One region of the Paenibacillus sp. FSL H7-0940 genome, then DNA from elsewhere that is predicted to be linked to it. Evidence: riboswitches for the same ligand, from Rfam matches in the RefSeq annotation. Region 1 holds a riboswitch; each other region holds the start of a gene.

The links. Region 1 has a riboswitch for thiamine pyrophosphate ahead of thiC (phosphomethylpyrimidine synthase ThiC). Riboswitches for the same ligand answer to the same signal wherever they lie in the genome.
Region 2: it holds a riboswitch for thiamine pyrophosphate, as region 1 does, so the genes downstream of both, tenA (thiaminase II) here and thiC (phosphomethylpyrimidine synthase ThiC) in region 1, are expected to answer to the same signal.
Region 3: it holds a riboswitch for thiamine pyrophosphate, as region 1 does, so the genes downstream of both, MHB71_RS07280 (thiamine phosphate synthase) here and thiC (phosphomethylpyrimidine synthase ThiC) in region 1, are expected to answer to the same signal.

Annotation. Positions count from the first base shown of each region.
Region 1 covers NZ_CP150280.1:4,954,025-4,956,296, forward strand. The annotation lists gene thiC (phosphomethylpyrimidine synthase ThiC) at 1-1,160, opposite strand, end outside; TPP riboswitch at 1,545-1,658, opposite strand; gene MHB71_RS21770 (IclR family transcriptional regulator) at 1,808-2,272, opposite strand, start outside.
Region 2 covers NZ_CP150280.1:1,986,867-1,989,138, forward strand. The annotation lists gene MHB71_RS08860 (hypothetical protein) at 1-34, shown strand, start outside; gene MHB71_RS08865 (spore coat protein) at 46-342, shown strand; gene tenA (thiaminase II) at 553-1,215, opposite strand; TPP riboswitch at 1,329-1,426, opposite strand; gene MHB71_RS08875 (endo-1,4-beta-xylanase) at 1,634-2,272, opposite strand, start outside.
Region 3 covers NZ_CP150280.1:1,635,466-1,637,737, reverse strand. The annotation lists gene thiO (glycine oxidase ThiO) at 1-336, opposite strand, end outside; gene MHB71_RS07280 (thiamine phosphate synthase) at 354-1,019, opposite strand; TPP riboswitch at 1,246-1,355, opposite strand; gene MHB71_RS07275 (ABC-F family ATP-binding cassette domain-containing protein) at 1,431-2,272, opposite strand, start outside.

The sequences.
Region 1 (2,272 bases):
TGAGCTTCGTCATTCGCATCGTAGATACTGCCTGGACGAAGTCCATCTCCCAGTGAAAACGCCACATCATACCTTTTCATAATCTCGCAGATTTCTTCAAAATGGGTGTACAAAAAATTCTCCTGATGATGCGCAAGGCACCATGCTGCCATAATGGAACCACCCCGGGACACAATGCCTGTCATACGCTTGGCGGTCATGGGGATGTAACGCAGCAATACACCAGCATGAATCGTAAAGTAGTCCACGCCCTGCTCTGCCTGCTCAATGAGCGTGTCACGGTACAACTCCCAGGTCAGCGCTTCCGCTTCGCCATTCACCTTCTCCAGCGCCTGATACAGCGGCACCGTACCAATCGGCACAGGTGAATTGCGGATAATCCATTCCCGGGTGGTATGAATGTTTTTGCCTGTGGATAGATCCATCACGGTATCCGATCCCCATCGTACTGCCCAAGTCATCTTCTCGACCTCCTCCTCGATGGAGGAAGATACGGCAGAGTTGCCGATGTTGGCATTGATCTTCACGTGAAAATGACGACCGATCAACATCGGCTCACTCTCCGGGTGATTGATGTTGGATGGCAGAATGGCCCGTCCACTCGCCAGCTCCTGTCTCACAAATTCCGGTTCCACGCCTTCACGAATGGCGGCGAATTCCATCTCTGCCGTAATGACTCCCTGCCTCGCGTAATGCATCTGAGTCACACAACGTCCCGGCTGTGCCCGCAACGGTTTGCCACGTAATCCGGGGTACTCTTCAGCGCCGGCTCTCTTCCCTCCGGGCTTCAGTCCGTTATCCTCCGGTTTAACCATACGGCCCTGATAAGCTTCAACATCGCCACGCTCTGTGATCCAACGAGTGCGCAGAGCTGGCAGACCTGCGCGGATATCCGCATGAAATTCGGGATCGGTCATGGGGCCGCTCGTATCGTAGACACGCAGCGGTTCGTTATGCTCCACCCCTTGGGGAGTATTCGTGTCATGAAGGGCTATCTCACGCTCCGGTACAGCAATGTCCGGCCGTGAGCCCTGAATGTAGACTTTGCGGCTGCCCGGAAAGGGCTGAACCCGTCCGGCCGCTCCTGTTTCTTTTTCCACCTGCTGATCGTTATGTCCCTGCTCCGTCGCTTGTTGTCCCGTTTGATTTCCTGTACTCATGTTCACTTGTCTCCTCCTCAGTGTTCGTCGCTTGTTTGGTTGGTTTCATCATTAGCTCGCTTACGTACCTGTCCCAAATCATGCGCAATGCAGAGAAGAAAGAGCGATCCTACACCAGACCAGGGGAGACACTTTTCATGTACAGTTAACAACAGACGGAGGCTGCCACAGATCATCGATCTATAAGACTTCCCTCCTCATCCAAGCCCACTTCCGCAGGTTATCGAAAAAGAGGCCCATAAAATCCGCGCTATATCGCCCGTTCCCTGTATATAAAAAAGCCGGTCCCCGAAGGAACCGACTTTTATGTCCATCACCAATAATGCACCTTTATGCAGCTCCTTAACGGAGCCCTACAAGGGTCACATCATGTGGTGGTTGTGGTCATATCGCCGATTACTTCCCTACGCTGGTATGATCCAGATCAGGTGCAAAGGGTCCGGAATCTCATGCGATTCCGTCTCAGTCCGGACAATTCGGACTCCCCCAGTAACGTTAATAAGTTGCGGCTTACATAAGCCGCCGTTCATATTCAATGAAGCTGGCTCCGTTGGGCCGTCCATTACAGAGTAGCGCAACCGGAACATAAAAACAACCTTTATATTCCAAATGATCAAACTCTATTAGAGAAAAAACTTACATCAACATCAGGATAACATGAGCCCCATTTGCGTAGCAGCATCCTTCAACACAGGTGCGTATTCATGCAATGTCTCCTGCGAGAGTCGACTGACAGGTCCTGAGACCGAGAGCGCAGCTGCAATATTGCCTCTGCGATCCATAATCGGTACAGATACCGCGGCAGCTCCCGGCTCACGTTCCTCATAACTCGTCGCATATCCGTTATCCCGGATATCTCCCATCTGCGCCAAATACACCGCGGGATCAATAAACACCGGCCATTCCGGCCCGTTCATCAGTTCTTCACGATCCTCGTCCGTGGCAAACGCCATCAGGACTTTGCTGGAAGCGCCCACAGACAGCGGGAGTCTAACACCCACTGGAGCGACTCGGCGGATCGCCTGATCACTTTGCACAGCTTGAATCCGTATCCTTTCACTCCCATCACGCAGGTACAGACTCACGGTCTCCCCCAATCGATCTCTCAGTCG
Region 2 (2,272 bases), 3.0 Mb from region 1:
GCTCGGTGGAGTGCTGTCTAAAGCGACTGTATAGGAGATAAAAAAATGAACCCAATATTAGAACACATGACTGGTCTTAATACGCTGACCGATGACGTGATCGCAATGGATTTTTTGATGAACGCCAAGAGCGGTGTCAGAAACTACGCCATGGCTGTGACCGAATGTGCCACCCCCGAAATCAAACAAATTTTGATGAAACAGCTCGATGAAGCCATAGATTCTCATGAAAAGATATCAAATTACATGGTGCAGCATGGTTTATACCACCCTTACCATATTGCAGAGCAAATTCAGCTCGATCTGAAAAACATTCAGACTGCTATGAACATTCCGTCCTGACACCCTTTTTGATTTTAGCCAGAGACTTCAGAGAACAAAATGTCCCTGTGTCAAGAATTTCAACAATGAAAAAAGGCGGATACTATCCGCCCTTTTTTTGGCATCGTCACGAAACACGCTTATTGCAAGCGTTCCTTTACGTATTCTACTTATTTCTATCCTGAGACTGTTTATGGCCGCTGCTCTCTACTTTAATTGACTACAGTGAACTTAAGGCTCCAGCTTCCATGACATTTCCCAAAAATCAAGCTCAAAGCGACTGCACATCACGAAAATATCCTCCATCCGTTGGTACGTTCCCTCGCTACAGCCTTCTAATAGCTTATCAGTTAACGTCACTAGGGATTGATTGTTGCTGTTGTATTCAGAGGAAGCATATCCTGTGATCCACTCTCCGTAAAAAGGATGCTCAGCTGCACCTGGCTTTTGGGCAAGGACTTGACCAATCTCTGCATAGCTCCATGAGCAGGCCAGAATGGATACAAGTACTTCTGCTATGCCACCCGCATGGGAAACAGAGAGCATATAGTTAGTATAGGCTGCATTTTTCAGTGCAGGTTTTACCTGAAAAACATGATCCTCTGTAATTCCTAATCGCTCCATATAAGAACGATGAATTTTCATTTCACCATTCAGGATGTTATCTACGTTTTTACTAAAAAACTGCATCAATTTGGGGTCGTGCGACTTGACGATACCTAGTGCAAATACACGGGCATAATCGAACAGATACAAGTAGTCTTGCAGCAAATAATAACGAAATTGTTCAACCTGTAAAGAACCATCTCCGATCCCTTTAACAAAAGGATGCTCAAGACATTCCTTCCACACAGGCTGTGCTACCTGATATAGTCTCTCTGAAATAGTCAACATGTGTTCCTCCAATTCATAATGTACGTATTTAAAAACAAAAAAACGAAACATCCATAGGATGTTTCGCAGACAAATACACTAAAACAAGGGGGTTCGCATGAGCTACCCAAGTAAAGCGTTTCATCGTTGCATCCCTACGTTGGCATTATCCAAATCAGGTAAGGTCGGTTTAACACCCTCTCAGCCGGTTAAGGCTCCCTCGCAAACGGTTAGTATGTAGTTGATTACTTTCTTATCCGCATAAAAGAAAAAATAACATCCATTTAGTATATCAAGGGCTGTTAAATATAGTCAAGGCAGATTGTATCGCCCCTCATCACCTTTGGTGACGTATGTAAACGATGGAAACCATCACAACAATGGTTGAGTTTCAGCCACTGTTATGATGGTTTCTATTCTTGCAACTACTGCCGATGGTTTAATGCCCGAGTTTGTTCTTTCCGACAAAAGTGAGTATTCCGTACTGGGAAGTATTTCTCCAGCTCTCATTGGTCGTATCATTCCATTTAGCTACGCTCTGCTTACCTCCGCCCTGGTTGTCGTTAATTTGAAGCTCGAAACCGAGAACATTTCCTGCTTTGGGCGTCAATGATTGTAAATGAATTCTGGCTTCTACGAGATATCCTTTATTTGTTTTCTTCACAGCACTTACAAGGCGTCCAGGTGAGGCACCCCCTGCAAAGGTTCCTACATTGTCTGCACTGATTCTGAACTGGGCATCATCATATTGAAAATACGGTGTGCGCTGGTGATTCTCGTCCAGGAAAATCTCAACCGAATCCTGATCCCATGGGTTGATGCTGTCTGTAATGATGTTTGGATCAGTGACGTCGATCAGCAGGTATAGATACTCACCTGACCACATAGCGCGAGCCACTGCCTCTGCACCTTCGCTCTGGTTCAACCGTTTTACTTCAAATGGTGCAGCCTTATTCCATGATGTGTCTTTCTTTCCATCAATCTGAACAATCCCTTGCACAGCTTGTGCAGATTTGGGCATAGGGGCAAGCTGAATCACGCCGTATTTGCTTGTATCCTGTTCCTGAAATTGTGTTCG
Region 3 (2,272 bases), 3.3 Mb from region 1:
ACTGTATGAACGAAAAGGAGTTAGGAATCCCTGGCGTTGCAGACCAGTCTCTACCTCACTGAGTGTAGCCATTAGCACCTGTTGCTCGATAAGTAACTGCCTGCTCTGCCTGGCAAGCTTAGCCATCAAAGGATGAGCAAAATCCTCACTGTCTGCTGCCAGCATCCCAGCCGCTGCGCAAGAAGTCCCTCCTGCAATCGCCGAACGCTCCAGTAACAGCACATCCTGTCCACGGGAAGCAAGCTCATACGCAATGGCACATCCAACAACGCCTCCGCCTACAATAATCGTTTCTGCATGAATCTTATCCGGTCTATCAATAATGATCTTTTTCATCCTCACATCTCCTTGATTCAGCGACTCAGACTTTCTGTAGCAACAACGATAGCCTGCCTTAACGATGCAGCTGCCCGATCCGGGGAATCGCTCGCCCATACATTCGAGATCACAGCGACTCCCTGTGCGCCTGCAGAGCGAATAGCGTGAATGTTTCCCGGTTCGATGCCCCCAATCGCCATGACAGGAATGGAGACACCATAGCACACTTCAGCCAGAGCATATAATCCTCTTGGTTCAAGATCAGGCTTACTGTTGGTTGAGTAGACATGCCCGAAGAAAAGGTAATCGGCTCCCCGTTCTTCAGCGATTTTTGCCTCATCGATTGAATGAACAGATACACCCAGACGAAGTCGCTGGACATTGCTTATAACAGCAGGGTTGTAGTTACGTATAGCCTCTTGCCCCCAATGTACACCGCCATAGATGTCATTCTGTGGTGGCAGTTCTGAACCATTGATAACGATGCGACAAGACGGAACGCCAACACCACGCAGACTTTCAGCCCAACCGATCTTTTGTTGCCACGAGAGTTGTTTCTCTCGTATATGGATGTAGTCCACCCATGGCCAAACGTCCTTTGCAGCTTTTACAAAAGATGCTTGATTCCCTACACCCGTAGATACAACATGCAATTCAAATGATTCGTGAACATGTTCATGAGAACTTACCGTACTGTTCATCCCCTTCCATGTGTGAATGCTATGAAAACACAAAAAAGCCACTCCCGTAGGGGAGTGGCTGCGTATTAATTATAGGACCAGATGACTGACTGATACATACAGTTCATTTCGTGCAATAAAGCTATAGACCTTATAGCCATAACGTTATACACGCAACTGCATGTTTCAATTCGTTAAGCAGACGGTTGAAATCCTTCCGAATTGCCGTTTGCTCACGTCATTCACTGAAACGCGCTCGCCACTTCCCTACGCTGGTATGATCCAGATCAGGTGCAAAGGGTCCGGAATCGCATTCTTCCATCTCAGCCACATCGTGTGGCCCCCCTAGTGTTCATATGAAGTTGTAGCCTATGTTACCATAGAAGGATTTTTTTGTCACCGTTCATTTCTATTAAGCGTTGCTTGAATTGTCTAGTTTTTCTCAGACCATTCTTCAACATTCCATGTTTTGGTAACCCAACCCTCGTAGAAATCAGGTTCATGAGATACCAGCAACACCGTTCCCTTGAATTCTTGCAAGGCACGCTGTAACTCAGCTTTAGCTGTGACATCCAAATGGTTCGTCGGCTCATCGAATAAAATCCAGTTGCTTTCACGCATCAAGAGTTTGCATAAACGAACCTTGGCTTGCTCTCCACCACTCAGCATGTTAAGCGGACGGGTAATGTGCTCATTTTTCAACCCGCAACGAGCGAGATGACCCCGGACCTCATTCTGGGTCAAATGTGAAAACTCATTCCAGACATCCTCAATCGGCGTGATATTTCCAGCACGAACTTCCTGCTCAAAATAGGCCGTTTCGAGATAATCTCCCAAAAAGGTCTTTCCACTGAGTGGAGATATTTTGCCCAAGATGGTTTTCAGCAGCGTCGATTTACCCACACCATTACAACCTACGATGGCAATTTTCTCACCACGTTCAATTGTCATTGTCATCTTAGGCAGCAAAGGATACGTATATCCAATTTCAAAATCAATGCCCTCAAAGACCGTTTTGCTACTCGCACGGGCATCCTTGAATTTGAACGTTGGTTTGGCCGCTTCATCTGGACGATCAATACGTTCAATTCTGTCCAGCTGTTTCTCCCGGCTCTTCGCTCGACCTGAAGTTGAAGCACGCGCCTTGTTACGCTGAATGAAATCTTCCTGCTTCTTGATGTACTCTTGCTGCTTCTCGTACGCATCAATATGCTGGGCTTTATTCATATCAGCCATCTCGAGGAACTTGTTATAGTTCGCTGCATATCTCGTTA